DNA from 2 places in the Pseudomonas sp. FG35 genome. Region 1 is predicted to be linked to the other one. Evidence: riboswitches for the same ligand, from Rfam matches in the RefSeq annotation. Region 1 holds a riboswitch; the other holds the start of a gene.

What was found. Region 1 has a riboswitch for cobalamin ahead of cobO (cob(I)yrinic acid a,c-diamide adenosyltransferase). Riboswitches for the same ligand answer to the same signal wherever they lie in the genome.
Region 2: linked by a shared signal. The riboswitch ahead of ACODTD_RS06750 (CbtB domain-containing protein) and the one ahead of cobO (cob(I)yrinic acid a,c-diamide adenosyltransferase) in region 1 are both predicted to bind cobalamin.

The regions. Positions count from the first base shown of each region.
Region 1 is NZ_JBMDJR010000022.1:23,503-38,400, forward strand. It holds gene ACODTD_RS27280 (cobyric acid synthase) at 1-274, opposite strand, end outside; gene cobD (threonine-phosphate decarboxylase CobD) at 271-1,278, opposite strand; gene cbiB (adenosylcobinamide-phosphate synthase CbiB) at 1,271-2,179, opposite strand; gene bluB (5,6-dimethylbenzimidazole synthase) at 2,176-2,826, opposite strand; gene ACODTD_RS27300 (cobyrinic acid a,c-diamide synthase CobB) at 2,823-4,118, opposite strand; gene cobO (cob(I)yrinic acid a,c-diamide adenosyltransferase) at 4,115-4,726, opposite strand; cobalamin riboswitch at 4,808-5,033, opposite strand; gene ACODTD_RS27310 (hypothetical protein) at 5,200-5,784, shown strand; gene ACODTD_RS27315 (PQQ-dependent sugar dehydrogenase) at 5,850-7,163, shown strand; gene ACODTD_RS27320 (C40 family peptidase) at 7,228-7,764, opposite strand; gene ACODTD_RS27325 (C40 family peptidase) at 7,984-8,604, opposite strand; gene hda (DnaA regulatory inactivator Hda) at 8,819-9,523, opposite strand; gene ACODTD_RS27335 (AI-2E family transporter) at 9,734-10,807, opposite strand; gene ACODTD_RS27340 (DUF2066 domain-containing protein) at 10,843-11,901, opposite strand; gene purM (phosphoribosylformylglycinamidine cyclo-ligase) at 12,277-13,335, shown strand; gene purN (phosphoribosylglycinamide formyltransferase) at 13,335-13,985, shown strand; gene ACODTD_RS27355 (DUF3108 domain-containing protein) at 13,994-14,707, shown strand; gene ACODTD_RS27360 (methyl-accepting chemotaxis protein) at 14,761-14,898, opposite strand, start outside.
Region 2 is NZ_JBMDJR010000003.1:34,577-49,474, forward strand. It holds gene ACODTD_RS06710 (transporter substrate-binding protein) at 1-427, opposite strand, end outside; gene ACODTD_RS06715 (thioredoxin family protein) at 766-1,197, shown strand; gene ACODTD_RS06720 (TerC family protein) at 1,206-2,762, opposite strand; gene ACODTD_RS06725 (phospholipase D-like domain-containing protein) at 3,098-4,744, opposite strand; gene ACODTD_RS06730 (vWA domain-containing protein) at 4,785-5,447, opposite strand; gene ACODTD_RS06735 (magnesium chelatase ATPase subunit I) at 5,450-6,451, opposite strand; gene cobN (cobaltochelatase subunit CobN) at 6,460-10,233, opposite strand; gene cobW (cobalamin biosynthesis protein CobW) at 10,237-11,310, opposite strand; cobalamin riboswitch at 11,410-11,619, opposite strand; cobalamin riboswitch at 12,518-12,738, shown strand; gene ACODTD_RS06750 (CbtB domain-containing protein) at 12,860-13,057, shown strand; gene ACODTD_RS06755 (CbtA family protein) at 13,069-13,770, shown strand; gene ACODTD_RS06760 (cobalamin biosynthesis protein) at 13,767-14,180, shown strand; gene cobM (precorrin-4 C(11)-methyltransferase) at 14,272-14,898, shown strand, end outside.

The DNA.
Region 1 (14,898 bases):
CGTGGATGATCACCTGGGCGCCAGTGTCGCTGTTGGGCTTGAGCAGCACTGGGTTCATGTCAGTGTGCGGTTCCAGAAACGCCGCCTGCGCCTGCACCGCTTGCGCGCGGCCGATTTCGCCGCCGTCGGCCGTCACCGCGCTGTTGAGCGCCATGTTCTGCGGTTTGAATGGCACCACCGCAACGCCCTGACGGGTGGCCCAACGGCAGAGCGCCGTCACCAGCGTGCTTTTGCCGGCGTCGGAAGTGGTGCCCTGCACCATTAATGTGGTCATGCTGGTTTTTCCATGGAGCAATGCTTGGCGAATGCTTGCAGGGCTTGCTCAAGGCGCGCCTCGTCGGCGGCATCGGCGGGCAGCCCGAATCGCAGGCTGCTGTTGTGCGCGAACAGACGCAGAAGAATGCCACGGCGGGCCATGAATTCGTGCAGCGCGGCGGCCTGTTCGGTGATCAGCCACTGAAACAGCGCGCAACCGCCCTGCGGTTTGAAACCGTGGCGCTCAAGCAGCGCAGCCAATCGTTCGCTGGCCTCGTCGCTGCGGATGCGCTGACGGGTATGGCCTTCGGTGTCGCGCAGACAGGCCTGACCCAGCACCCGAGTCGGCCCGCTGACCGCCCAAGGACCGACCTGCTCGGCCAGCAACCGGAGCACTTTGCGCTCGGCCAGCACGAACCCCAGCCGCACACCGGCCAGACCGAAAAACTTGCCGAACGAGCGCAGTACGATCAAACCCACTTGATGCGCATGCGGGGCAAGGCTCAACTGCGGCGTGTTGTCCATGAACGCTTCGTCGACCACCAGCCAGCCGCCGCGCTGGGCCAGCCGTGCGTGCCAGTCGAGCAGGCGCGCCGGGGTCAGGTTCAGGCCTGTTGGATTGTTCGGATTGACCACCACCAGCACGTCGAGGCTGTCGAGAAAGAAGTCGACTTCCTGCTCCAGCACCTCACGCACGATATAGCCGCTGCGCCGCCAGGCTTCGGCATGCTCGGCATAACACGGCGACAGCACACCGACCTTACCGGCGCGGCGCAATCGCGGCAGCAACTGAATGGCCATCTGCGAACCGGCCACCGGCAGCACCTGGCTGGCACCGTAGTAATCGCAGGCGGCCTGCTCCAGGCCGTCATCGTTTTCCGGCAAACGCGCCCACGCCCGCAGCGGAATCTCCGGGACCGGAAACGGCCACGGCGCCAGGCCCGTAGACAGGTCGAGCCAGTCTTCTTCCGCGATGCCGTATTCGAGCGCCGCCCTGCGCAACCGGCCACCGTGCTCAAGCATAGAATTCAGCCCCCACGCAGAGAATCAGCAGCCATAACCATACCCCGCGCTGGACCAATTGCCAGCCGCGATCAATGGAATCGGCATCCGCCGGCGCGCCCTCGCCCAGTTGCGGACGCTCGTGCAGCTCGCCGTGGTAAATCGCCGGGCCACCCAGCTCGACGCCCAAGGCACCCGCGCCGGCGGCCATCACCGGGCCGGCGTTCGGGCTGTCCCATTTCGGCGCCTGGGTGCGCCAGCATTTCAACGCCAGTCGGGTTTTGCCGAGCAAGGCGTAGGTCAACGCCACCAGCCGTGCAGGAATGTAGTTGAGGACGTCGTCGATTTTTGCCGCTGCCCAGCCGAAACGCTCGAAGCGTTCGTTGCGATAGCCCCACATCGCGTCGAGCGTATTGCTCAGACGATAGAGCACCACGCCCGGCGCACCGGCCACGGCAAACCAGAACAGCGCGGCGAACACTGCATCGCTGCCGTTTTCCAGCACCGACTCGGTGGCGGCGCGGGCGACGGCGGTGCTGTCCAGCTCATCGGTCTGACGGCTGACCAGATAACCCACACGCTTGCGCGCCTCCTCCAGATCATCGGCGCGCAAGGCCTTGGCCACCGGCTCGACGTGCTCACCCAGGCTGCGCATGCCGAGGGCGCAATACAGCGCAAGAATCTCAACGACCCAGCCCACATACGGCGCCCAGGAAAACGCGGTGGCCAGCAGGGTCAGCGGCAACACCGCGATCACCCACGCGGTGACGCCATGGCTGCGCCAGCCACGACCAGCGCTATTGAAACGTTGCTCGATGCGCCCGGCGAAATTGCCGAACGCCACCAGCGGATGCCAGCGTTTCGGTTCACCCAGCAGCGCATCCAGCGCAACCGCGGCGGCACTCAGCAACGCCACACTCATTGACTCACTCCCCAGAAATTTTCGTACAGCAGCTCATTCAGCGGACGCGCCTGCGCCCACCCTTCGAGTACCAGCATCGGCGCCGGATAGAATGCCTTGACCGGCCCCAGACAAAGCACCGCCAGCGGCTTGGCCCCGTCCGGCAGTTTCAGCAGATCGGCCAGCGCCTGCGGTTCGAACAGCGACACCCAGCCCATGCCCAGGCCTTCGGCACGCGCGGCCAGCCACAGGTTCTGGATTGCGCAGGACAGCGACGCCATGTCCATTTCCGGCAGCGTGCGACGACCGAAAATATGCCGCTCGCGATCGTCCATCAACGCCGCGACCAACACTTCGGCGCAGTCGTTGATGCCTTCGACCTTGAGCTTCATGAATTCGTCACTGCGCTCGCCGAGGGCTTCGGCGGTGCGCACGCGCTCCTCTTCAACAAGGTTCTGGATCTGGCCACGTAGCGCGCGGTCGCTGATACGGATGAAGCGCCACGGCTGCATCAGGCCGACGCTCGGCGCCTGATGCGCGGCTTCAAGCAATCGTCGCAACACGTCAGGCTCGACCGTACCGCCGCTGAAGTGGCGCATGTCGCGGCGTTCGGCGATGGCGCGGTAGACCGCTTCGCGCTCGGCGTCAGTGAAGGCGTTGTCGGTCATGGCACCAACAGTGCGGCAATCGCCGACGGATTCGACGGGAAGTAAAAATGTACGTACGAGGCGGTCATCCGCCCTTGCCGGTACACCGCTTCTGCGCCGCGCCCCCCATTGGGGCTGTGGCCACGGGCAATCGGCGTCAGTTCGGTGGTGGTCAGGGAATGGTGATAGGTGTGGCCGCGCAACAGGCCTTCCGGCAGGTCGACCTCTTGCAGCGCCAGCGCGGCGAGGCGCTTTTGCATCACGGCGTCGCCACTCAACAGGCCGACCAGCTCCGCGCGGGTGCCTTCGACATCGGTCAGCGAGTCGAGCAAGTACAGCATGCCACCGCACTCGGCGAGCAACGGTTTGCCGGCCGCGTGGTGCGCGCGGATCGCTTTGAGCATGTCGGCGTTCTGCGACAAGGTTACGTGGTGCAATTCCGGATAACCGCCGGGCAGGTACAAGCTGTCGGCGTCGGGCAATTGCGCATCGCGGATCGGCGAGAAGAAACTCAGCTCCGCCCCCATCGCTCGCAACAGATCGAGACTGGCGCCGTAGGTGAAGGCAAAGGCTTCGTCGCGGGCGACGGCAATTCGCACGCCTTCGAGCAGCTTTTCGGTCTCAACGATTTTTGGTGCGGCGAATTCCACGGCCGGTGGCAGCGCTACCTCGCAAGTGCCGGCCAGTGCTTCGGCGGCGGCGTCGAGACGTACGTCGAGGTCATTCAGTTCGCTGGCCTGCACCAGGCCGAGATGGCGGCTTGGCAGTTCGATCCCGGTTTCCCGGGACAACGCGCCGTACCAGCGCAGGCCTTCAGTGAGGCTGCCTTCCAGCAACTGCGCATGGCGCACGGTACCGACGCGGTTGGCCAGCACGCCGGCGAACGGCAGGTCCGGCTGATAGCGCGCCAAACCCAGAGCCAAAGCGCCGAAGGTCTGCGCCATGGCCGTGCCGTCGATCACGCCGAGCACCGGCACGCCGAAATGCCGCGCCAGATCGGCGCTCGACGGCGTACCGTCAAACAAACCCATCACGCCTTCGATCAGGATCAGATCGGCTTCGGCGGCGGCTTCCCACAACAGGCGACGACTTTCCTGCTCGCCGACCATCCACATGTCCAGTTGATAGACCGGCGCACCGCTGGCGCGCTCGAGGATCATCGGGTCGAGAAAGTCCGGGCCGCATTTGAACACGCGGACCTTGCGCCCCTGATTGCGATGCAGACGGGCCAGCGCGGCGGTGACGGTGGTCTTGCCCTGACCGGAAGCCGGCGCGGCGATCAGAACCGCCGGGCAGTGACGTGGTTGATTCAAAGTTCGACGCCTTTCTGCGCTTTGATACCGGCTTGGAAGGCGTGCTTGATCATGCCCATTTCGGTGACGGTGTCGCCCATCTCGATCATTTCCGGCTTGGCAGCGCGACCGGTGACGATCACATGCTGCATCGGCGGACGGGCCTGCAGATCGCTGAGCACCTGATCCAGATCGAGGTAACCGTGCTTGAGGGCGATGTTCAGTTCATCGAGCACCACCAGACCGATCGACGGATCACGCAGCAGTTCGCGGGAGACTGCCCAGGCCGCTTCGGCGGCAGCGATGTCGCGCTGGCGGTCCTGGGTTTCCCAGGTGAAGCCCTCACCCATCACATGAAAACGTACTTGCTCGGGGAAGCGGCGGAAGAACAGTTCTTCGCCGGTGCTGTTGCGCCCCTTGATGAACTGCACCACGCCGCACTGCATGCCGTGGCCCATGGCGCGGGCGAGCATGCCGAATGCCGAACTGCTCTTGCCTTTGCCATTGCCGGTGAGCACCAGCACCAGCCCGCACTCGTCTGGCGAATTGGCGATGCGTTCGTCGATCACCGCTTTTTTGCGCTGCATGCGCGCCAGGTGGCGCTCGTCGCGTTCGGGGGAATCAGTCATGGGGGAGCTCTCCGTTGAGGCTGGATAACGGCGGGCAGGCACAAGAATAGACGGCAACAAGCCTGGCATCGCCCACCGTGATGCCGCTGGATGGATCAGGCCGGTCTCCGGGCTCATGAGCGGCTGGTGCCTGGCTGCGCGCCTTCCCGCTGTTAAGCAGTGGCATCAGACGCAGCTTTTACTCATTTACCGTTGCGGGGGCAGCGCCGGGATCGTGAGGGTTCTTCGCTCGAAGACCCGCCTCACCGGCTTCCCTGTTTCACTCTGTCGACATGCGCCACAGAGCACCTGAAACAAGCCGCGAAGGTTAGAGGGTTGGGGGTGGAGCGTCAATTGAAGAGGGGCTTGTGCGGCGAATAACTGCCGCCGATCAATTAACTGACGCCAATCTTGTGCCACACTGCCATGAGTGATATCAAAGAGCCATGCTTTTTGACTGCAGAGAGCACATCACAATAACAAGGGAGAGCACCATGCAAGGCATGATCATCAGCAATCCGCGGCTGGAATTCCTGCGCCCGGTGCTGGAACGCTGGTTTGACTGTATCGACCGCTACAACGCCGTGCGCGGCGACAATGACACACCTTATTGGCACGACGAAAAAGCCAACCTCGGCCTGCTGTCGGCCGCTGCGTGGATGGCCGAACTGGTCACCCTGCGCGACACTGCCACCCGCAAACAGAATGAAGAAGGCGAGCGCAACGCCCGCGCCGATTTGTTTATTGCTGGCGCCGAGGATCGCGCCTTCATTCAGGCGACCCAACGCTGGCCGCGCGTCACCAGCCTGAATCTGACGCAGGCCCTGGCGGATATCACCAGCGACGCCAGGCGCATCAGCTACGCCAGCGACCTGAAACTCGGCTGCCTGTTCGTCGCCCCGCAAAAAGCCCAGCACAGCGCCAGCCCGGAAGAGTTGCAGGACATGGTCGACGACCTGCAAAAGGAACACACCTGCGCCGTCGCCTGGTACTTTCCCTACGCCTACCGCAAATTGCGCAGCGAAGCCGGCAACTATCACCCCGGCGTTGCCGTGCTGTTCAAGGAAGCTCGCGGCTGAGGGTTGAACCATCGGGCTTGTGCGCTTCTCTATGTTTAGGAATGCATTCATAGGGAAGATCAGCAATGCGCAAGCCCCAGTTCGTTTTCGTCATCATGATCGCCGGAGGGCTCGCCGCCTGTGGTGAATCCTCCAGCCTGCAAGTCTCCGACGGCACCGGTCCGTCACCGAAACTGCCCGAACCGAACAAGACCCTGATCCCGACGGTGAACATCGCCCCGGCCATTGGCTGGCCGGCCGGCGCGAAGCCGACGGCAGCGGCAGGCACTCAGGTGGCGGCTTTCGCCGAAAATCTCGATCATCCGCGCTGGCTCTACGTACTGCCGAACGGCGATGTACTCGTGGCAGAAACCAACGCCCCGCCAAAACCGGACGACAGCAAGGGCATTCGTGGCTGGGTGATGAAAAAAGTCATGGGCCGCGCGGGTGCCGGCGTGCCCAGCCCGAACCGCATCACCCTGCTACGCGATGCCGATCACGATGGCGTGGCCGAGACCCGCACGGTGTTCCTGCAGAACCTCAACTCGCCATTCGGCATGACCTTGGTCGGCAACGATCTGTACGTGGCCGATACCGATCGCCTGCTGCGCTTCAACTACGAGCCCGGCGCGACCGAAATCAAGAGCCAGCCGATCAAGGTCGTGGATTTGCCGGGCGGCACGCTCAACCATCACTGGACCAAGAACGTCATCGCCAGCAAAGACGGCAGTAAGCTGTACGTCACCGTCGGCTCGAACAGTAACGTCGGCGAAAACGGTCTCGATCAGGAAGAAGGCCGCGCGGCGATCTGGGAGGTGGACCGCGCCACCGGCAATCACCGGATCTTCGCCTCGGGCATCCGCAACCCCAATGGCTTGGCCTGGGAGCCGCAAACCGGCGCACTGTGGACCGCCGTGAACGAGCGCGACGAAATAGGCAGCGATCTGGTGCCGGACTACATCACTTCGGTCAAGGACGGTGCCTTCTATGGCTGGCCGTTCAGCTACTACGGCCAACACATCGATGTGCGCGTGGAACCACAGCGCCCGGACATGGTGGCCAAGGCCATCGCTCCGGACTACGCCGTCGGCCCGCACACCGCATCACTGGGCCTGACCTTCGCCGAAGGCAACCGCCTGCCGGCGCAGTTCAAGGAAGGCGCATTCATCGGTCAGCACGGCTCGTGGAACCGCAAACCGCATAGCGGTTACAAGGTGATCTTTGTGCCGTTTGCCGCCGGCAAGCCGAGCGGAACGCCAGTGGACGTACTGACCGGTTTCCTCGACAAGGACGAGAACGCGCTGGGCCGCCCGGTCGGCGTGGTGATCGACCAGCAAGGTGGATTGCTGGTGGCGGATGATGTGGGGAACAAGGTGTGGCGGGTTTCAGCGACCCGTTAATCTATTGCAGGCATAAAAAACCCGTGGGAGCCATTCAGCTGCCACGGGTTTTTATGTATCTGGACTACGGGTTATGCGCCAGATGCTCTGGCTGCAGAACGCGCTTGGCGCTCAGATAGGCTTTCTGCCAATACGCTTTCGACAGGCTGTCCAGCTTCACCGTGCCGCCGGTGGCGGGCGCATGAACGAAGCGCCCTTCCCCGACATAGATCCCCGCATGACTGACCTGTGAGCCGCCATTGGTGGCGAAGAAGATCAGGTCGCCAGTCTGCAGCCCTTCCTTGCCGACATTCGGCGCCTGCATGACGATCATCTCGCGGGTTGAACGCGGCAGGCTGATGCCGGCGGCATCGCGGTAGACAAAACCGATCAGGCCACTGCAATCGAAGCCCGAATCCGGCGTATTGCCACCCCAACGATAGGGCGTACCCACCAGCCCGAGCGCGCGAAACAGCACGTCTTCGGCAGCGGGTGAAAAGGCCTGGGAGGATCCGAACACGATCGGAGCGCGAACCACCGGCGCAGGCGGCGGAGTGCGGCTGGCGCAGGCGCTGAGCAGCGCTGCGAAGAACATCAGGGCAAAGCGGGCCGACATCGTCATTTGCAGAACATCCTGATCTGGCTGCGGCTTTGACTGCCGATTCGATAGAAAACAAAACCGCCTGCGTTGGGACGCAGGCGGTTTGCCATCAATATAGATCAGGATTCTAGCGGCTACGCGGCAAACTTCAAGTAAGACTTTAACTTCACCTTGTAAAGTTTAGGTCTATTGCGTCAGAAGGGCCGCTTTGTCGCCACGAGCGTAGCGACAATCGAGTGATTACTTGCGAGCAGTAACCACGGTCGGAGCGTTCGCCAAAGCGCGTTTGGCTTCGATGAAGGTCTTGCTCCAGTAGCTGTCGCCCAGGCTGTCGATGCGAACACCGCCGCTGCGACGAGAGCTGGAATGGATGAACTGGTTGTCGCCCAGGTAGATCCCGGCGTGGCTGACACGACCGCGACGACCATTGGTGGCGAAGAACAGCAGGTCGCCCGGCTCGAGGTTGCTGCGCGAAACCAGCGGCGCATCAACGTTGATCATTTCGCGGGTGGAGCGCGGCAGGTTCATGCCCGCTTCTTCGCGGAACAGGTAGCCGATGAAACCGCTGCAATCGAAACCGGCTTCAGAGGTACCGCCGAAACGGTAACGGGTACCGATCAGGGACATGCCGCGTTCGAGGATGCTGTCAGCCAGAACCGGAAGCTGGTAAGGCTTCTTGCCGTTGAAGTCGGCGAGTTCTTTTTCGGTGTCCAGCTCTTCCTGGTAAATAACGGAAGACTGTGCGGTGGCAGAATTTTTAACCTGTTGTTGCTGCTCTTGATTAACAGGTGAATGAGCAGCGCAACCGAACAACAGGGTGACGAGTGCGAGAGGCACGAGGGGTGCGAAGCGCTTTAGCATGGGCACGACCGTGGCTGATAGTTGTAAAGAAGCCGAGACTATGCCCGCTATCAGCCTCATTTGCAAATTCAATCGATCTTTTTGTGACTTCCCGGTTTCTCGGTAACATCTAAGCGCTTAAGCCTATTTGAATGGAGACGCGGCCTGTGCAACCCACAGGAAAGCGGGTTTTCTGGCGCCTGAAATATGCCAAAACCGGCTGAAAGCCCCGGTTTTACCAGCCCAGGGTTTCTTTCAGGAAGGGAATGGTCAGCTTGCGCTGAGCCTGCAAAGAGGCCTGATCGAGCTGCTCCAGCAGATCGAAAAGCGCGCTCATACTGCGGGTACCGCGAGTCAAAATAAAATGCCCAACCTCGTCAGTCAGGTGCAGACCGCGACGTGAAGCACGCAGTTGCAGGGCACGCAATTTGTCTTCGTCGGAGAGCGGACGCATCTGGAAGATCAGCGCCAGGGTCAGCCGTGATTTCAGGTCAGCCAGTTTGATCGGCAGTTCACGGGGTGAAGTGGACGCCGCAATCAGCAGACGCCGACCGCTGTCACGCAGACGGTTGAACAGATGAAACATTGCCTCTTCCCAGTCCGCCTTGCCGGCAATCACCTGCAAGTCGTCCAGACAGACCAGTTCGTACTGTTCGAGGTTGTCGAGAATTTCGATGCCGCGATCCATCAACTCGGCCAGCGGCAGGTACACCGCCGGTTCACCCATCTGTTCGAAGCGCAGGCACGCGGCCTGCAACAGATGCGTACGCCCTACTCCGTGCTTGCCCCACAGATAGATCAGGCTTTCGGTCCAGCCGGCGTCGGCTTCGCATAGACGCTCGACATAGCCGAGTGCAGCGGCATTGGCGCCTGGGTAGTAGTTGATGAAGGTGGCGTCGTCACGCAGACGCACACCTAGGGGCAGCTGAATCGGTTTCATGCTGACTGAACAGTTCCCAAGGAACCGTTAGTGGCCTCTGTGTAAAGTGAGCGAAGTTTATACCCGTGAAGCGGAGCGCACAATGCGACAGACCCCAAGCAAAATCAAAGGTTTGCGTTAACGTGCTGGTTTTATGACAGTTTCTTTGGCGCCATGGCCTGCAGGAGACGGGCCAACCCGGTAATCCACCGGACGGCCCGCGCTTCACGATTACAACTCCGGCTCATCCACCCCGCTATAAATCTCGGAATCCTTGTACAGATCGTGGACATGCCGCACCAGCACCATGATCACCGCCGCCACCGGCAATGCCAGTAGCACACCGGTGAAGCCGAACAGCTCGCCACCGGCCAGAATCGCGAAGATCACCGCCACCGGATGCAGACCGATCCGGTCCCCCACCAGCAAAGGCGTCAGCACCATGCCTTCCAGCGCCTGACCGACCATGAACACCGCGACGATTCCGATCATCGGATACAGATCGCCACCGAACTGAAACAACCCGGCAATCAACGCCGCACCGATGCCGATCACGAACCCCATGTACGGCACAATCGCCGCCAGCCCCGCGATCAGACCGATCAACAGGCCCAGCTCCAGGCCGACAATCATCAGACCGGCCGCATAGATCACGCCCAGCGCCAGCATCACCAGCAATTGCCCGCGCACGAACGCGCCCAGCACTTCATGGCATTCACCCGCCAGCGCCACCACTCGCTCTTCACGATCACGGGGCAACAGGCCGCGGATCTTGGCCATCATCACGTCCCAGTCGCGCAGCAGGTAAAAGCTCACCACAGGGATCAGCACCAGATTCGCCAACCAGCCGATCAGCGCCAGGCTTGAGGCCGTCGCCTGACTCAACACCACCCCGACGATGTCAGTGGTCTGGCCCATGTGTTCGCTGATCGCGGCTTTGACCTTGTCGAACTTCCAGAAGCCGTCGGACAGCCCCAGCTTCGATTGCGCCCATGGCACGGCGGTGTGTTGCAACCAGTCGAGCATTTGCGGCGCCAGTTCATACAGCCGCAGCAATTGCTTGGCGAGCATCGGCACCAGCACCAGCAACAGCGCGGTGACGATCAGGGTGAACAAGGCGAACACCGTGATCACACCCCAGGTGCGGGACAGCCCCAGGCGCTCCAGACGATCAACGAGCGGATCGAACAGATACGCGAGCAGCAGCGCCACTAGAAACGGCGTGAGGATCGGATGCAGCAACCAGACAAACGCGCAAAGCAGGAGCACCCCACCGAGCCAGAACCAACGCCGCGTATCGGCCATGTAACACTCCATTGCTTATATATAAGAAAGAAAACCTACCAGCGAAACCGCAAGGACGGCGCCGCCGGTGTCGGTGTCGGCGCAGCAACTGGCGGCGAACCGGCGACCGCAGGCTGAGGCGCAGCGACCGGAGCCGGCGCCTCGGCCGGCAGTTCCTGCAACTTCGCCAGCGACAATTGCGCTCGCAATTGATCGGCACTGCCGTTGACCCGATAGAGGATGCGATCGGCATCGACACTCTGCAGACGCACGCCGAACGGTTCGAGTAACCGCAGCAGCGCCGCGTAGTGCTCCAGATTCATGCCCTGCACTTCCAGGGTCTGCTGGCCGGACGCGCCCGGCTTGGCAACAAAGCGAGGTGCCAGACGTTCAGCGACCGCCAGCATCACCGCATCGGTCACGGCAGCCTGATCCGCGCCCTGCACGTTGCCCGCCTCTTTTTTATCGCCCAGCCACAGTTGCCATTTAGCCTGCCATTGTCCGCCTTCTTCGCGGGCATGCACGGCGAGCAAGGCGTCAGCGCTGTAGCGCTCGGAAGCGTTGCGCAACGGCGCCGGGTCAGCACCCTCAAGCGCCGGCGCCGTGGCGACCAATTGCTCGCTCAAGTCCGCCAACGGCAGTCGCAACGGCAAGCCACGATGCTGAGCCGCACGGCGCAACGGTGCGGCACTGGCCTGACCGTCGCCCACCAGGCTCGAGCCTTCGCTCGAATCGTTCAGCCACCAGCTCAGGATCGAGGGCCGATTGGCGCCCCACAGCGCCAGCCCGGCGCGGCGCAACGCCTGTTCGGTGGTTCCCGGATCGAAATCGACTTTCAGCACTTCCGGCGGCCCGGCATCGAAACCGAACTGACTGATAATCTGCTGCGGATCCTTGCGAACCGGCGCCAGCCCCGGGTTTTGCGGGGCTTTCGGGTCACCGGTCAGGCGCAACACCAGCGTATCCAGTGCGGCCTGGGTCGCGCGATCGCGCTCCTCTGGCGACTGGCCAGTGACCGGTTCGCGCACCTGATAGAGACCTTTGAGATTTTCGGCCTGACTCGCCAGGCTGATCAGAGACAAACCACCCACTAACAGCAATTTACACAAACCCATGGAGAATTCCCGTCGACAAGAGCGGCTGGAACAGGCCGCGTGTACCGTTCTGCAAGCCTGTGACCACAGGCCGTCGCAAAACATTCACACGCGGTCGGTAAGTTTTTGCACAGTCCTAACGATAGACGGTTCCTTATACAGGCACCCGTGATGTCGCCCACAGCGTCAATTGCAAAATTTTTCCACCGATATGCCCCTGCCCGTCGGCGTGAGGATGGCCGCTGCCCCTCAAGCCTGATAAAATCGCGCGCCTTCGCAGACCGGCAACAGCCGGGCACCCCGAACTCCGCGTGAGGCAATCGCCCCCTGTCGGATTCGGCGTTCCCGCTGAACTCGGTCGTTACCCCTGAATCCCCTCCCCTAAAGGCCTGGATCATGAGCAAGCAACCCTCCCTGAGCTACAAGGACGCCGGTGTAGACATCGACGCCGGTGAAGCATTGGTCGAACGCATCAAGAGCGTCGCCAAGCGCACTGCGCGCCCGGAAGTCATGGGCGGCCTGGGCGGTTTCGGCGCCCTCTGCGAGATCCCGGCCGGTTACAAGCAGCCGGTGCTGGTTTCCGGTACTGACGGCGTCGGCACCAAACTGCGCCTGGCGCTGAACCTGAACAAGCACGACAGCATCGGCCAGGACCTGGTCGCCATGTGCGTCAACGATCTGGTGGTGTGCGGCGCCGAGCCGCTGTTCTTCCTCGACTACTACGCCACCGGCAAGCTGAACGTCGACGTAGCGGCCACCGTGGTTACCGGTATCGGTGCAGGCTGCGAACTGGCTGGCTGCTCGCTGGTCGGCGGCGAAACCGCTGAAATGCCTGGCATGTACGAAGGCGAAGACTACGACCTGGCCGGCTTCTGCGTCGGCGTCGTGGAAAAAGCCGAAATCATCGACGGCTCGAAAGTCGCCACCGGTGACGCCCTGATCGCCCTGCCATCGTCCGGCCCGCACTCCAACGGTTACTCGCTGATCCGCAAGATCATCGAAGTGTCCGGTGCCGATATCGAAACCGTTCAGCTCGACGGCAAGCCGCTGACCGAACTGCTGATGGCCCCGACCCGCATCTACGTGAAGCCGCTGCTCAAGCTGATCAAGGACACCGGCGCGGTCAAGGCCATGGCCCACATCACCGGTGGCGGTTTGCTCGACAACATCCCGCGCGTTCTGCCAAAAGGCGCTCAGGCCGTGGTTGACGTGGCCAGCTGGAACCGCCCGGCCGTCTTCGACTGGCTGCAAGAGAAAGGCAACGTCGACGAAACCGAAATGCACCGCGTGCTGAACTGCGGCGTGGGCATGGTGATCTGCGTGGCTCAGGAGCACGTTGAAGTTGCGCTGAACACCCTGCGTGACGCCGGCGAGCAGCCTTGGGTCATCGGTCAGATCGCTGCCGCTGCCGAAGGCGCGGCCCAGGTCGAACTGAAGAACCTCAAGGCTCACTGATGTCCCAGACCTGTGATGTCGTGGTGCTGTTGTCCGGCACCGGCAGTAACTTGCAGGCCCTGATCGACAGCACGCGGACCGGCGACAGCCCGGTCCGCATCGCTGCGGTGATTTCCAACCGCGCCGACGCCTACGGCCTGCAACGCGCCAGTGACGCGGGTATCGCCACCCGCTCGCTGGATCACAAGGGATTCGAGGGCCGCGAGGCCTTCGATACCGCTCTGATCGAACTGATCGACGAATTCAATCCCAAACTCGTGGTACTGGCCGGCTTCATGCGCATTCTCAGCGCTGACTTCGTCCGTCACTACCAGGGTCGCCTGCTCAACATCCACCCGTCGCTACTCCCCAAATACAAAGGGTTACACACTCATCAGCGCGCGCTGGAAGCCGGCGACGCCGAACACGGCTGCTCCGTGCACTTCGTCACCGAGGAACTCGATGGCGGACCACTGGTCGTACAGGCAGTAATACCGGTAGAGTTGCACGATTCGCCGCAAAGTCTGGCGCAGCGGGTTCACGCTCAGGAACACCTGATCTACCCGATGGCCGTACGCTGGTTCGCCGAAGGACGGCTGAGCCTCGGCGAGCAAGGTGCTTTACTGGATGGCCAGTTACTCGGGGCCAGCGGTCACTTGATTCGAAACTAGGAGATTTTATGCGTCGCGCCCTGCTCTTCGCTTGCGCTCTGCTCGCCCTGCCTTTTGCCCAGGCGGCAGACCTTCAACCGTTCTCCGCCAGCTACACTGCCGACTGGAAACAGCTGCCCATGAGCGGCACCGCCGAGCGCAGCCTGACCAAACAGGCCAACGGCGTCTGGAAGCTCAGCTTCAAAGCCTCGATGATGATTGCCAGCCTGTCCGAGGAAAGCACCCTGACCCTGGACAAGGACACCCTGCTGCCACAGTCCTACCACTTTGAACGCGGTGGTCTGGGCAAGGCGAAAAAGGCTGACCTGGACTTCGACTGGGCCAACAAGCTGGTGACCGGCACCGACCGCGGCGACGCGGTGAAAATCCCGCTCAACCGCGGCATGGTCGACAAATCCACCTATCAACTGGCGCTGCAGCATGACGTGGCCGCCGGCAAGAAAAGCATGAGCTATCAGGTGGTCGATGATGGCGAAGTCGATACCTACGACTTCCGCGTGCTGGGTTCGGAGAAAGTCGAAACCAAGGCCGGCCAGATCGATGCGATCAAGGTCGAGCGCGTCCGCGATCCGACACAAAGCAAGCGCATCACCGTCCTGTGGTTCGCCAAGGACTGGGATTACCTGCTGGTTCGCCTGCAACAGGTCGAAACCGACGGCAAGGAGTACAACATCATGCTCCTCGACGGCACGGTCAACGGCAAGACGGTCAAAGGCAGCTGATCCAACGAAAAGCCCCGCAAATGCGGGGCTTTTTTTCGCCTGCCGAACGCTGATCAGACCGAGAACTTGGCCACCATGCTGTTCAGATCCACCGCCAGCCGCGACAGTTCCTGACTCGCGGCACTGGTCTGATTGGCCCCCGCAGACGTCTGCATCGCCAGATCACGAATATTCATCAGGTTGCGATCGAC
Region 2 (14,898 bases), on a different contig from region 1:
TTTCCTTGTACTTGCTGTTGTTCGGCAGCAACAGGCCGACGCCTTCGCGGTAGTACGGCAGGGTGAACGCCACTTGCTGCGCACGGCTGGCGGTGACGGTGATGAACTGGCAGCTCATGTCGACCTTGTCGGTCAGCAGGTTGGGAATCCGCGCATCGGACGACTGCACTACGAACTCGACTTTGCTCGGGTCATTGAACAGACCTTTGGCCACCATCCGGGCGATGTCGATATCAAAGCCCTGCAACTTGCCGTCCGCGCCCTGGAAGTGCCACGGCGCATTGGTGCTGCCGGTGCCCACAATCAGTTTTCCACGGGCCAGGACGCTGTCGAGCTTGCTGTCGGCCGCCTGGGCCATACCCATGACAGCGGACGAAGCCGCGAGAACAAAAACACACGCTTTGAACAAGGAAGGTCGGCGATGCATGGCAAGCACTCCTGGAAGTTGTTTATTCCGCTATACCGGAACACGGTTTGTTACTACGGAATAGACAGCAGAAAGTGTGCCACAGGATTCATGGGGAATCTGCAAAGGATTGAATTTTGTTTTGAATCAAAGGGATGGAAGAAACCTGCGAAACGCTGCAACCAACATTGATTAATCACTTCGCTACTTTGCGCCACACAGGGAGGGTATCCGGGCCACATCCTGGTGCGCGATGCACGATTGAGCGCGGGCTGCACCTGTCAACTCTGACAGTTGCGGCAACGGCCGCGCGCGCCCTAACGTCGTACCACCCAGCACATCGAATAAAGGAGGCTCCGATGACGACGCCGACTCGATATTCAGCGTTGCCCCCCACATATCGGAAGGTCTTGAAAGCCAGGCGCCTTGTCGTCCTGTATTTTTTCAACAGGCGCTGCGGGGCCTGCGAATTTTCCGGCCCGGTCTTTCTTGAGATCGCCAAGCCCTTTCGGCCCTGGATGGATATCTTCATGCTCGATACCGCACAGTCGATTCGCCATCCGGATGTCAAGGGCACACCGACCGTGTTGTTCTACAAGGAAGGCGTTCTGGTCAAAAAACTGAAAGGCATTGGTTCGGAAGAATCCCTCCTGCAAGACTTCACCCAACTCCTCGGCAAAACCCGTCACCCCGCTGTGCCGCACAAATCGGCCCATGACCTGAACTGGCTGCGTGACACCCTCCGCACCCTTTGCACCGTCCACCGCGCAAAACGGCGGAACCTTTCATGAAAGTGCCGTCACGCCTCACGCACCAGCAACACCCGCGTCACGCGACGTTCTTCGACTGCCATTACGGTCATGCCCCAGCCTTCATGCTGCAGACGATCGCCCTTGATCGGCAGGCGATCCAGCAGGCTCATCACCAGCCCGGCCAGGGTCTGGTAATCCTCGGTCGGCTCGGCGCGAAAACCGGTGTGTTCGCGGATACGGGACAGGTTCAACGCACCGTTGACGATAAACCCGCCCTGCTCCTCGACCACGTCGGGGCCAGCGATTTCGCTGGCGTCCGGCAGTTCGCCGGCAATCGACTCGAGAATATCGGTCATGGTCAACACACCCACAAAGTCACCGAACTCGTTCACCACAAAGGCAATGTGGGTCGAGGCCGCACGCATTTGTTCCAGTGCGTTGAGGATCGAATAACTGTCCAGCAGATTGACGGTCTTGCGCGCCAAGTGTTCAAGGTTCGGCTCGTTGCCGGCCAGGTATTCCTTGAGCAGTTCCTTCTTGTGCACGAAGCCCAGCGGCTCATCCACTGCGCCGTTACGAATCAACGGCAAGCGCGAATAGGACGAATGCATCAACCGTGTACGAATAGCCTCGGCGTCGTCGGCCAGATCAATGTGATCGACATCGGCGCGCACCGTCATCAAGGCACGAATCGGTCGCTCGGCCAATTGCAGCACACCGCTGATCATCACCCGCTCGCGACGGTCGAACAGCTCCGTGCTCGGCGCTTCACCATTGTCCAGCAAGTCGGAGATTTCCTCGCCGACTTCTTCCACCGCCAGTTTGCGACCACCCAACAGACGCATCACCGCGTGAGCCGTGCGCTCACGCATCGGTCGCAAGCCCTGCATCGAGCGCTTGCGACGAGCGCGGGCGATCTGGTTGAAGATCTCGATCAGGATCGAGAAACCAATGGCAGCGTACAGATAACCTTTCGGAATGTGGAAGCCCAGGCCTTCGGCCGTCAGGGCAAAACCGATCATCATCAGGAAGCCCAGACACAGCATGATCACCGTCGGGTGGGCATTGACGAAGCGGGTCAGCGGCTTGCTGGCAACGATCATCACACCGATGGACACGATCACCGCAATCATCATCACCGCCAGTTCATCGACCATGCCCACGGCCGTAATCACCGCGTCCAGGGAGAACACGGCGTCGAGCACGACGATCTGCGCCACGATCGGCCAGAACAGCGCATAAGCGGTGTTGGTCGAGCGCTCGCCGATATGGCCTTCCAGCCGTTCGTGCAATTCCATGGTCGCCTTGAACAACAGGAACACACCACCGAACAGCATGATCAGGTCACGGCCGGAGAAGCTCTTGCCGAACACCTCGAACAACGGTGCCGTGAGGGTGACCAGCCAGGAAATACTCGCCAGCAGGCCAAGACGCATGATCAGCGCCAGGCTCAAACCGATGATGCGTGCGCGGTCGCGCTGATGCGGCGGCAGTTTGTCCGCCAGGATCGCGATGAACACCAGGTTGTCGATACCCAGTACCAGTTCCAGCACGATCAGTGTCAACAAGCCCAGCCATGCCGTGGGATCCGCTAACCATTCCATAATCTGTCTCTATCTCTCGTCAGTGAATTCAGGCTGCCGGACACGGCAAAGTGCGGCGCGAAAGCTCGAAGGCTGCGCCTACAACGATAGTCGGTAGTCGGAAGACCGGATGTTGCGAGTGCGTCAAGACCGCGCCATGGCGCGAGGGGAACGGGGTTCCTGGAATAGAACTGGGAGGCTCCGAGAGGGTGTTCATGCAAATCCTGAATGAAAAAAGGCCTTGAAGCGTACAGGCTCAGATGACTTTTCCTACAGCTGGAAATCATTTCAAAATCTGTACGCCGCCAGCTTATCGCCGTCCCCGTCAGCATCGGCAACCAACGGAGGTGTAAGGGCTAACGCCCGGCAAACCTGAGGCGAGACAACCGGCGCAGGTCGCCCTCGACGTAGTAATCGTTGGTCCAGCTGTCATCCGCCGCCAACGGCTGCACCTGCTTCAACGCCAGTTTTTTCGCGAAGTAGCGAAAACGATAATGCTCGTAGAACCGCAGCAGCTCCAGGCCATAGCGGTCCGCCAGATCGGTGTCGCCGCGAATGATCAGGTAGTTCTCGTCATTGCCGGTGCTGGCAGAGGTGCTGAGGTTGTGGCTGCCGCTGATGATCGTCGGGCTTTCGCTGGTGAAGTCGGAGACCACCGCTTTGGTGTGCACCAGCAAGTTGCCCTTCTGGCCTTTCATGTTCTCCCGCAGCCAGCCTTCCAGCCCGGTGTTGAGCAACGCGGTGGCGGCGAATTCGGCGGTTCGGTCGGCGTGAAACCCGGTGATGCGGCTGACGGTGTTTTGCAGGCCGTAACGCAGGATGTCGTCGTGGGGCTGGCCGAGCAACGCGTTGAGAATCGCGTCGGGCAAGGCGAATGCGGTGACGAACAGCAGGTCTTTCTTCGCCCCCTCGATGATCTCGACGAACTCCCGCAAGTCGGCGCCGCCGGTGCGCGGGGAAAATCCGGCGAACAAAGACTGCGCCGGATTCATAGGGTTGTGTTGGCTGATCCAGTCACGGGTGGCGCCAACATCCGCCGGCTCGGCCCAGATCTGCTCGAAGGTTTTCAGGTAACTCGCGCTGACCGGCGAATCGTCCAGCACATGCACCACGTTGGCCTGCCGGTATATGCCGTTGGCGGTGAAGTTGGTACTGCCGCACAGCACCGCTTGCGGCTGACGTTCGCCGCCTGCGTCGAGGCGGCTGAGGACGATGAATTTGTTATGGAAAATATTGTGGGTGACCCGCCCGCGCTTGCTGCTCGCCGGCAGTTTCGCAAGGCTCGCTTCATTGATCGTGGTGTCTTCGTCGTCTGGCCGGGCGTGATACAGCACGCGCACCTGAACACCTCGATCGAACGCTGCGTTCACCGTGTCGATGATGGCTTGCAACTGATATTCGTAGATCGCGATGTCCAGCGCCCACTGGCCGTCCACCGCACGCTCGATAAAACCTTGCAGACGCCCGAGCAGGCCGTTCTCCAGCCATTGCCGTGCAGCGTCGGGCCAGGCTTCGATGGGCATGTTCTTGTTGGCGCTGATCTGTGCGTCGAGATCGGGAAACTTGCGCTGAAACGCCTGACTGGCGGCCACGGCGCGGTTGAAGATCACGCCCTGATTGGCGGGATGACCGTCGTCGGAGCAGATTGTCAGTTCCAGCGCCTCACCGAGTTGCGGCGCATCCGGCGAGCCATACGCCAAGTGCACGCGATAGTGAATCGTCATGCCCGGATTGACCGCGTAATCGGCCCAGCGAAATTTCTGCAACGGCGCCTTGTCGCTCGGCGTGGCGTGGAACTGCGCGAAGGTATGGGCCCTGCCGGGAAAGGTCAGGCTGTTGAACAGGAACAGCCACGGTTTGTCGCCCTGCTGCTTTTCGATGGCAAACCCCAGCAAGCCTTTGCGGCGGGGTTCGGCGAGGTCCATGGCGAGCAGCACGCCGTTGGTGCCGGCGTACGCCTTGACGCGAAAATCGTCCTGCGGATTGGCGACCAGTACGCGCATGATTCACTCCCTGTGATTTGGCCTTACTGCAGCATAGCTCTCAGACCGACAACAACTCGTCGATATGCCGGTAATCGGCGTCCAGTGCTGTCGCCAATTGTTTCGCGCGGCCCAGGCGAATCGGCCCGCGCTCGATATCGATCAGCAGGCTGGGACACGCGAGCGCTGGCAGTTCCGGACAGTTTTTCAAACGGCCATCGGTGATCACCAGCAACCGCTGTTGTTCCGCGGGAAAACGCTTGCGCCGCACCGCCAGCCAATGCCCGGCCTCCGTCAGCGCTGCCAACAGAGGCGTGCCGCCTCCCGCGCCCAATCCATCGAGCCACGCGCGCAACCCGTTGGAGGCCTTCAGCCCTTGCACCTGCCATTTCGGCGCCGCGCCGCTCGCGGTCAACAACGCCAGGCGCGCGCGCTGCCGGTAAGCGTCGTCGAACAGTTGCGCGAGTACGCCCTTGGCATCGCTCAGTGCCTGATGGCGACGGGTCGAGGCCGAGGCGTCGACGATCACCAGCCACAGTTCATGGGGCGTGCGGGTGCGCAGTTGAAACAGCAGATCCGCCCGGGTTTTCGGACGGCCATTGAGCAAGGTTCCGGGCCAGTTCACCGAGCCACTGCAAGCCTCGTGACGCTTGCCCTGGCGACCGTTATCGAGGCGTCCGGCGCGGGGTCTGGCATTCGCCCCCGCGTCGGACCGGGGGCGAATGCCTAAAGCTTTTTTGGCCAGGTCGGAACTTCACGGCGTGCGCCGGTAACCAATGCCGGTGCCGGCATTTCACCCCATTGCCCCTGCCCTTCGCTCGGTTCGGCGTGAGTACCGGACGGCGATTGCGCCGGTGGCTGTGCAGGGGATGAAGACTGTTCGCGGCGACGATGGCGCAATGCAAACTCAGCCACGGCATCAATGTCTTGCTCGGCGATGGTTTCAGCCCCGCGCCACGCCGCATGAGCCCGCGCCGCACGCAGCCAGACCAGATCGGCGCGCAAACCGTCGACGCCTGCCGCAAAGCAGCGCTCGGTGATCTGTGCCAGCGCTTCATCGTCGAGGGGAATATTCGCCAAGGCATGGCGGGCGCTTTCACAACGCTCACGCAGAGCTTGCTGATCAGCCTCCCACTGCGCACAAAACACCTGCGGGTCGCTGTCGAAATCCAGCCGACGACGAATGATCTGCCCCCGCTCGGCCGGCGCCGTATGACCGCTCAGCGCGACGTTAAGGCCGAAACGATCAAGCAATTGCGGACGCAATTCACCCTCTTCCGGGTTCATCGTCCCGATCAACACAAACTTCGCCGAATGCCGATGGGAAATGCCGTCGCGCTCGATCAGGTTGGTGCCGCTGGCAGCCACATCAAGCAGCAGATCCACCAGATGATCCGGCAACAGATTCACCTCATCGACGTACAACACGCCGCCGTCCGCCTTCGCCAGCACACCCGGAGAAAACTGCGCACGACCGTCGCTCAACGCCGCGTCCAGATCCAGCGTGCCGACCAATCGCTCCTCAGTAGCGCCCAACGGCAATGTGACGAACTGACCACTGGCCAGCAGATCCGCCAGACCCCGGGCCAGCGTCGACTTGGCCATGCCGCGCGGGCCTTCGATCAGCACGCCGCCAATCTTCGGATCGATGGCCGTCAGGTACAGCGCCAGTTTCAGATCATCGGCGCCGACCACGGCGGAGAGCGGGAAATGCGGGGTGTCGGTCATGTTCAGTCTCAGCTCTCTTCTTCTATGTCCAGCAGCAGGTTTTCCAGGGCTTCTTTGTAGGCGCCCGGCTCCTGCCACATCCCGCGCTGCTGCGCTTCGAGCATGCGTTCGGTCATGTCGCGCAGTGCGTGGGGATTATGCTCGCGCACGAACTCGCGGGTCGCCGGGTCCAGCAGATAGGCATCCGCCAGCAATGCGTATTGGTGATCGTCGATCAGTTGCGTGGTGGCATCGAAGGCAAACAGGTTGTCGACCGTCGCCGCCAGTTCGAACGCGCCTTTATAGCCGTGGCGCTTGACCCCGTCGATCCATTTCGGATTCGCCGCCCTTGAGCGGATAACCCGGTTCAGTTCTTCCTTCAAGGTGCGGATTTTCGGCAGGTCCGGCTGACTGTGATCGCCGTGATAACTGGCCGCCGCCTCGCCACGCAGGCTTTCCACGGCAGCAAGCATGCCGCCCTGGAACTGGTAATAGTCGTTGGAATCGAGCAGGTCATGCTCGCGGTTGTCCTGGTTTTGCAGCACCGCCTGCACCTGGCTCAGGCGCTGGACGAATTGCTCGCGGGCGGCGGTGCCCTCGTCGGAACCGCCGTAAGCGTAGGCGCCCCAGTTCAAGTAGACCTCGGCCAGATCCTCGCGGGTTTGCCAGAGGCGTCCGTCGATGGCGCCCTGCACGCCCGCGCCGTATGCGCCGGGTTTGGCACCAAAGATTCGCCAGCCGGCCTGACGCCGGGCAGCCTCGTCATCCAGCCCCGACTGACGTAACGCCTCACGTTCGGCACGCACCTTGGCGGCCAGCGGGTTGAGGTCGTCCGGCTCGTCCAGTTCGGCCACGGCTTGCACGGCAGCGTCGAACAGGCGGATCAGGTTGGCGAACGCATCGCGGAAAAATCCGGAGACCCGCAGCGTTACATCGACCCGAGGCCGGTCGAGCAGGCTCAGCGGCAGAATCTCGAAATCATCGACCCGCTGACTGCCGGTGGCCCACACCGGACGCACGCCCATCAGCGCCATGGCCTGGGCAATGTCGTCACCGCCGGTGCGCATGGTCGCGGTGCCCCAGACCGACAGGCCGAGTTGGCGCAGGTGATCGCCGTGGTCCTGCAAGTGTCGTTCGAGAATCAGGGTCGCGGACTGGAAACCGATCCGCCACGCCGTGGTGGTCGGCAGATTGCGCACGTCCACCGAATAGAAATTGCGCCCGGTGGGTAGCACGTCGAGGCGACCTCGACTTGGCGCACCACTTGGGCCAGCGGGGACGAATCGGCCGCTCAACGCGTCGAGCAAGCCGCGCATTTCGGCCGGGCCGCAGGCGTCGAGGCGTGGGGCGATCACTTCGCGCAGGGCGTGGATGATCGCCTGCACATCTGACCAGCCTGAAGCATCCAGTTGCGCCACATCACCCACCAGCGACTGCTCGATCAAATGCGCCGCGAACAGCTCAAGGCGTTCACGGGTATCCCCCGCCGTACGCCAGACTTCATCGCTCAACGATTGCAGTTCCATTGGGCGCAGGCCAGTCCAGGGTTCGGCAAGTGCACAATCCAGCGGATCGAACCCCAACTGAAACGCCTTGGCCAGCGCCCGCAACAGACTCGACTGAGCCCCTTTGCCATCGCCGCGCGGAATCCGCAGCAACGCCAGCAAGGTGTCGATGCGCAAACGCCCGGTCGGCGACTCACCGAAAATATGCAGGCCATCGCGGATCTGCGATTCCTTCAAGTCACACAAATAAGTGTCCAGACGCGGCAGCCAGATCGCCGCATCGGCGTCGCTGTCGAGGGCGGCATCCAGCTGCAATTCGCGATCAATCTGCGTGTCACGCACTAACTGGAGGATGTCGCGCTGCAACTCGCGGGCGCGGCGCGGATCGAGCAACTGAGCTTCGTAATACTCGTCCGCCAACAATTCCAGATTGCGCAGCGGACCGTAGGTCTCGGCGCGGGTCAGCGGCGGCATCAAGTGGTCGATGATCACTGCCTGAGTGCGACGTTTGGCCTGAGCACCCTCGCCCGGATCGTTGACGATAAACGGGTAGATATTCGGCAGCGGCCCGAGCAATGCGTCCGGCCAGCAGTTTTCCGACAGGCCCACGCCTTTGCCGGGCAACCATTCAAGGTTGCCGTGCTTGCCGACGTGAATCACGCCATGAGCGCCGTAGGTCTGGCGCAGCCAGAAATAGAACGCGAGGTACGCGTGCGGCGGCACCAGATCGGGATCGTGATACACCGCGCTCGGATCAACCTGATAACCCCGCGCCGGTTGAATGCCGACGAAAGTCAGGCCAAAGCGCAGGCCGGCGATCATCATGCGCCCGTCCCGGCACATCGGATCGTTTTGCGGCAAGCCCCAGCGCTCCAGCACCGCCGCGCGATTGGCTTCTGGCAGCGCATTGAACATCTTCAGGTAATCGTCCATCGCCAGGCTTTGCTGGCACGGGCGCTGATCGAGCGTATCGAGATCGTTGCTGACACCGCCGAGCAATTGTCGGATCAGTTCGGTGCCGCTGTCCGGCAGTTCGGCCGGCAGCGGATAACCTTCGGCCTGCAACGCCCGCAGGATATTCAACCCGGCGGCGGGCGTGTCGAGGCCGACGCCATTGCCGATGCGTCCGTCTCGGGTCGGGTAATTGGCGAGGATCAGCGCGATGCGCTTTTCAGCGTTCGTCACCCGCGCCAGATCGACCCAGCGGCGCGCCAGTTCGGCGACGAAATCCATGCGCTCGGGTTGGGCCCGATAACACACCACGTCGGACTGACTGCGCTCGCTGCGCCAGGCCAGATCCTTGAAGCTGATCGGTCGGCTGATGATCCTCCCGTCCAGCTCCGGCAACGCGATGTGCATCGCCAGATCCCGCGGGCCGAGGCCCTGCTCGCTCTCGCGCCAGCCGGGCTCGTTGTCCTGGGCGCAGATCGCCTGAATCACCGGAATGTTGCGACGGAATGGCCGCAGATGCGGCGCTTCCGGGCTGGACTGAGCGAAACCGGTGGTGTTCAGAATCACCGAGGCTCCGGCCTCATCAAGCCAGTCCTCGACCACCGACAGGCAGCCGGGCTCTTTCAAACTGGCCACGGCGATCGGCAGCGGATTGAGTCCGGCAACCTGCAGCCGTTGGCAGAACACGTCGATAAACGCCGTGTTCGCCGCTTGCAAATGCGAGCGATAAAACAACACCGCCGCGACCGGTTGACCGGGCCGCCAATCGGCTTGCCAGTCACTCAGTGCGGCGGTGTTTTTATTCGGGTGATAAATCGCCGTGCGCGGCAGCGCTTGCGGCTCGCCCCACACGTAATCCCGCGCCAGCCAGCGATTGGCCAGGCAGTGGAAAAAGTCCAGCGCATTGCCAAGGCCACCCTGGCGCAGGAACTGCCAGAGACGGTCGCGATCCTCGGCGCCCACGGTGCTCAGGTCGCTGAGTTCCGGGTCGGGACGGTCATCGCCCGGCACCAGAATCACCTGCACGCCACGCTCGGACAATTCGACCAGCCGCTCGACGCCATAACGCCAATAAGCGATGCCGCCGTGCAGCGAAATCAGAATCACCTTGGCGTGGCGCAGCACTTCATCGACGTACAGGTCGACCGACGCATGGTTCTGCACCTGCATGGGGTTGGCCAGCCGCACGCTCGGGTAATCCTCGGGCAGTTGCTGCGCCGCTTCGGCGAGCAGCGCGAGGCTGGAATCGCCGCTGCACAGGATCACCAGCTCGGCGGGGGTTTGTCCAAGGTCGGCAATGTTGTCGTCCGACACGAATCCGCCGGGCTGGGTCCTGAGCAGGTGCATGGCTTAAACGCTGAGCGCGGCGCGCAGTTGCGCTTCGAGCTGGGCAGCGTCCAGTGCCTGACCGATCAACACCAGACGCGTCACGCGTACCTCGTCGGCGCCCCACTGACGATCGAAGTGCTTGTCGAAACGCGTGCCCACGCCCTGGATCAGCAGGCGCATCGGCTTATTCGGGATCGCCGCGAAGCCTTTGACCCGCAGGATGCCGTGCTGAACCACCAGTTGCGTCAGCGCGTCGAGCAGCAGGCTTTCGTCAGCTTGCGGCAGTTCGATGGAGATCGAATCGAAGGCGTCGTGATCGTGGTCGTCGTGATCGTCATCGCCTTCACCGTGGTGGTGATCGTGATGGCTGTGGCGGCCGTCGATGTGTTCTTCGGAACCGGCACCGAGGCCGATCAGCACGTCCAGCGGCAGGCGACCGTTGCTTGCTTCGATGATTTTCACGGCTGGCGGCAGCTCTTCGGCGACTTCCAGGCGGACACGCGCGAGGTCTTCAGGGCTGGTCTGGTCGGCCTTGTTGAGGATCACCAGATCGGCGCTGGCCAGTTGGTCAGCGAACAGTTCGTGCAGCGGAGATTCGTGATCCAGGTTCGGATCGAGCTTGCGCTGGGCATCGACCTGATCCGGGAACGCGGCGAAGGTGCCGGCGGCCACGGCCGGGCTGTCGACCACAGTGATCACCGCGTCGACGGTGCAGGCACTGCGGATTTCCGGCCACTGGAAGGCTTGCACCAGCGGCTTTGGCAGGGCCAGGCCCGAGGTTTCGATCAGGATGTGGTCGAGGTCGCCGCGACGGGCCACCAGCTCGCGCATCACCGGGAAGAACTCTTCCTGAACCGTGCAGCACAGGCAGCCGTTGGCCAGCTCGTAGACGCGGCCGGTGGCTTCTTCTTCGGTGCAGCCGATGGTGCACTGCTTGAGGATTTCACCGTCGATGCCCAACTCGCCAAACTCGTTGACGATCACCGCGATACGGCGGCCCTGGGCATTGTCGAGCATGTGCCGCAGCAAGGTGGTTTTGCCCGAGCCGAGGAAGCCGGTGACGATGGTGACGGGGAGTTTGGCCAGTGTTTTCATCGGATGCCCTTTGGCAAGGTGGCGGGCATACGGGACGAGACCGGCAACGCGGGTGCGTGCCTGGAGAGTTCGCCACCGGATCACCCCGCCCGGTTGAAAGTGAGAATCTGTGACGAGGCAGGTCTCCTGGCTGACGGTGTTCGGGCCTTGGCCCGGTATTCGCTGCGCCTTCCCGCTGGCTCTGGATTGAGTTGGCAGTGGCGTGGCAGCGAACAGCACCGTTCACAGTTGCGGGGGCAGCCGCGGCTTGGACCGCGTTCCCTTCTTAGCTTCGGCGTGGGCCGAAGAACCTCGAAAGCGCAAGGCTACGCAGGGTGTGGGGATGGGTCAATGGTTGGTGGATTTTGGGATTTGGGGCATATCCGTTGCTTCGGGTGCTGCCGCTGGCGGTTTCGCTCTTACAGCGAGTCCCTTTTTCAAACGCCAAAAAGGAACCAAAAGGCTTTTGCCCCGGCGTACGGCACTTCGCTTAGGCGCAGTGTTCCCTCGCTACGGTGTCCATCAGGGGGCATCGCCTACGGTTTGCTTCGCTGCACCTCCTCTCGATGTATGCGGCTGCGCCGCACGGCGCTGCGCGCCTACCCCCTGATGGACACCTCCGCTCGGCCTGCCGAAGGGGCTAAAGATCAAAAGCAGATCAAGAGCCCCTCACCCTAGCCCTCCCGAAACGTCGGACCGCCCGTAGGGAGAGGGAACCGACCGAGTTGATTGGGAGAGTTGCGCCGACATGAAATACCGAGTCGAACTCAGACTTTGAAAAGCCCACAAATCGGCTCCCTCTCCTCGGGGAGAGGGGTAAACCCACCAAAAAACCAAAGCCGAACACCCGCCCCTCACCACTCAACACGATGAGCGTTAGCTCGAGTACCGCTTTTGATCGCAGGGCCCGTCGGCAGGCTGAGTGGAGGGATTGATCCGGGGGTGGGAGCGCAGCGACCGTGCGGCGCAGCCGCATGCATCGAGAGGAGGTGCAGCGAAGCAAACCGTAGGCGATGCCCCCGGATCAATCCCGGAGCGAAGGAACCCCGAGCCTCAGCGAGGGGCCGTACGTCAGGGTGCAGCCTTTTTGGTTACTTTTTCGGCGTTTGGAAAAAGTGACCCGCCGTAAGGGCGGAACCCTAAGCAGCCATAACCGCAGCAACGGATCTGCCCCCAATCCCAATCCCAATCCCAATCCCAATTGACTCAAATCCCCCGCCCATGGTCTCCTACACAACTTGTTACGGGTGCCCCTCACAGGGTGAAACGGGAAACCGGTGAATCATGTGCTTTACTCTAAAGCCATGTCAGTCCGGTGCTGCCCCCGCAACGGTAAGCGAGCGAAGCGTCAGATCCACTGTGCCCACGGGCATGGGAAGGTGACGCTTGCAGGTCGGCAGACAGCCACCCCTCGTGAGCCCGGAGACCGGCCCGCAACACACAGTGCGCATCTTGCGTTACTGAACATAACAAACCCGCGGTGGGCGGGCGCTGTTCGAACCTCTGCGCGCCCGGCCGCAGGGGTTTTCATGCGCTCTATTCACCCGCTGACACTTCAGAGGGAAGCGCCATGTCGATCATCAGCAGCACCGGCAGCAATTCGGACAAGATCTCCAGCACCACCACCCTGAGCCAACGCCTGACCGCCGCCGTCTGCGCGTCGATCCTCGGTGCGTGCCTGGTGTACTTCGCCGGTTTCTCGCACATCGAAGCGGTGCACAACGCCGCGCACGATACCCGCCACAGCGCCGCGTTCCCGTGCCACTGAGACCTGCCGACATGATCAAGCGTATTGCGCAGACCGCAAGTTTCACCGGCCTTCTGGCCGCCCTGCTCCTGACGTTGCTGCAAAGCTTCTGGGTTTCGCCGCTGATTTTGCAGGCCGAGACCTTCGAGAAAGCCGAACCGGTGGCCGAAGTTCACGAACACGCCGCCGGCACCGCCGCCCACACCCACGATGCCGAAGCCTGGGAGCCGGAAGACGGCTGGCAGCGCGTGGTGTCCACCACCGGCGGCAATCTGGTGGTAGCCGTGGGTTTCGCCCTGATGCTGGCGGGCCTGTACACCCTGCGTGCGCCGACCAAAACTTCGCAAGGCCTGCTCTGGGGTCTGGCCGGTTATGCGACCTTCGTACTCGCGCCGACCATGGGCCTGCCACCTGAGCTGCCGGGCACCGCCGCCGCGGATCTGGCCTCGCGGCAGATGTGGTGGATCGGCACTGCGGCCTCCACCGCTGTCGGCCTGGCCTTGATAGCGTTCAGCCGCCACTGGCTGATGAAGACCCTCGGCGTGGCGATCCTTGCCGTGCCGCACGTGATCGGCGCGCCGCAACCGGAAGTGCATTCGATGCTCGCCCCGGAAGCCCTCGAAGCCCAGTTCAAAATCGCTTCGCAGCTGACCAACGTCGCGTTCTGGCTAGCCCTGGGCCTGATCAGCGCCTGGTTGTTCCGCCGCAAAAGCGAAGGTCAGTACCACGCATGACCGATGACAGCGCAGCGCCGACCTTCGTGGTCGGCCTGGGCTGCCAGCGCGGCTGCCCGGCCAGTACGCTGCGTGCATTACTTGATCAGGCATTGCAGGCTCATCGGATTGATCTTGAGAAGGTCAAGGCACTGGCCAGCATCGACCTGAAACGCGACGAACCCGGTTTGCAGGAACTCGCCGCCCAACTGGCGCTGCCGTTGCTGTATTTCAGCAGCGAGGAACTGGCCAGTTATCAGCAACGCTTGAGTCACCATTCCCAAATCGCCTTCGAACGCACCGGCTGTTATGGCGTAGCGGAAAGTGCCGCGCTGGCGCTCGCCGAACAATTGATCAGCGGCCCGGCAAAACTGCTGATTTCCCGGCAAAAGTACGCCCAGGCAACTCTGGCATTGGCCGGCGCGGCGTAAATTCCCGATAATCCCCGCTTTCGATCATGAGCATTCTTCATCTGAAGGGCTGGTGAAGCACCGCCCTGCCCCTTTTCTACAGGATCCAACGATGACCGTTTACTTCATCGGCGCCGGCCCCGGCGACCCGGAATTGATCACTGTCAAAGGCCAGCGGCTGATCCGCCGTTGTCCGGTGATCATCTACGCAGGTTCGCTGGTGCCGACGGCAGTGCTGGAAGGTCATTGCGCTGAAACCGTGGTCAACAGCGCCGAACTGCACCTGGAACAGATCATCGACCTGATCAAGACCGCCCACGCCAAGGGCCAGGATGTGGCGCGGGTACATTCCGGGGATCCGAGTCTGTATGGCGCCATTGGTGAGCAGATTCGTTATCTGCGTGAGCTGGATATTCCGTTCGAGATCATTCCCGGTGTGACCGCCACCGCCGCGTGCGCCGCGCTGCTGGGCGCCGAACTGACCCTGCCGGACATCTCGCAAAGCGTGATCCTGACCCGTTATGCGGACAAGACCGCGATGCCTGCCGGCGAAGAGCTCGGCAACCTGGCGCAGCACGGGGCGACCATGGCGATTCATCTGGGGGTCAATCATCTGGAGAAGATCATTGCCGAACTGCTGCCGCATTACGGCGCGGATTGCCCGATCGCGGTGATTCACCGGGCGACGTGGCCGGATCAGGACTGGGTGACGGGGACGCTGGAAGATATTGCCGAGAAG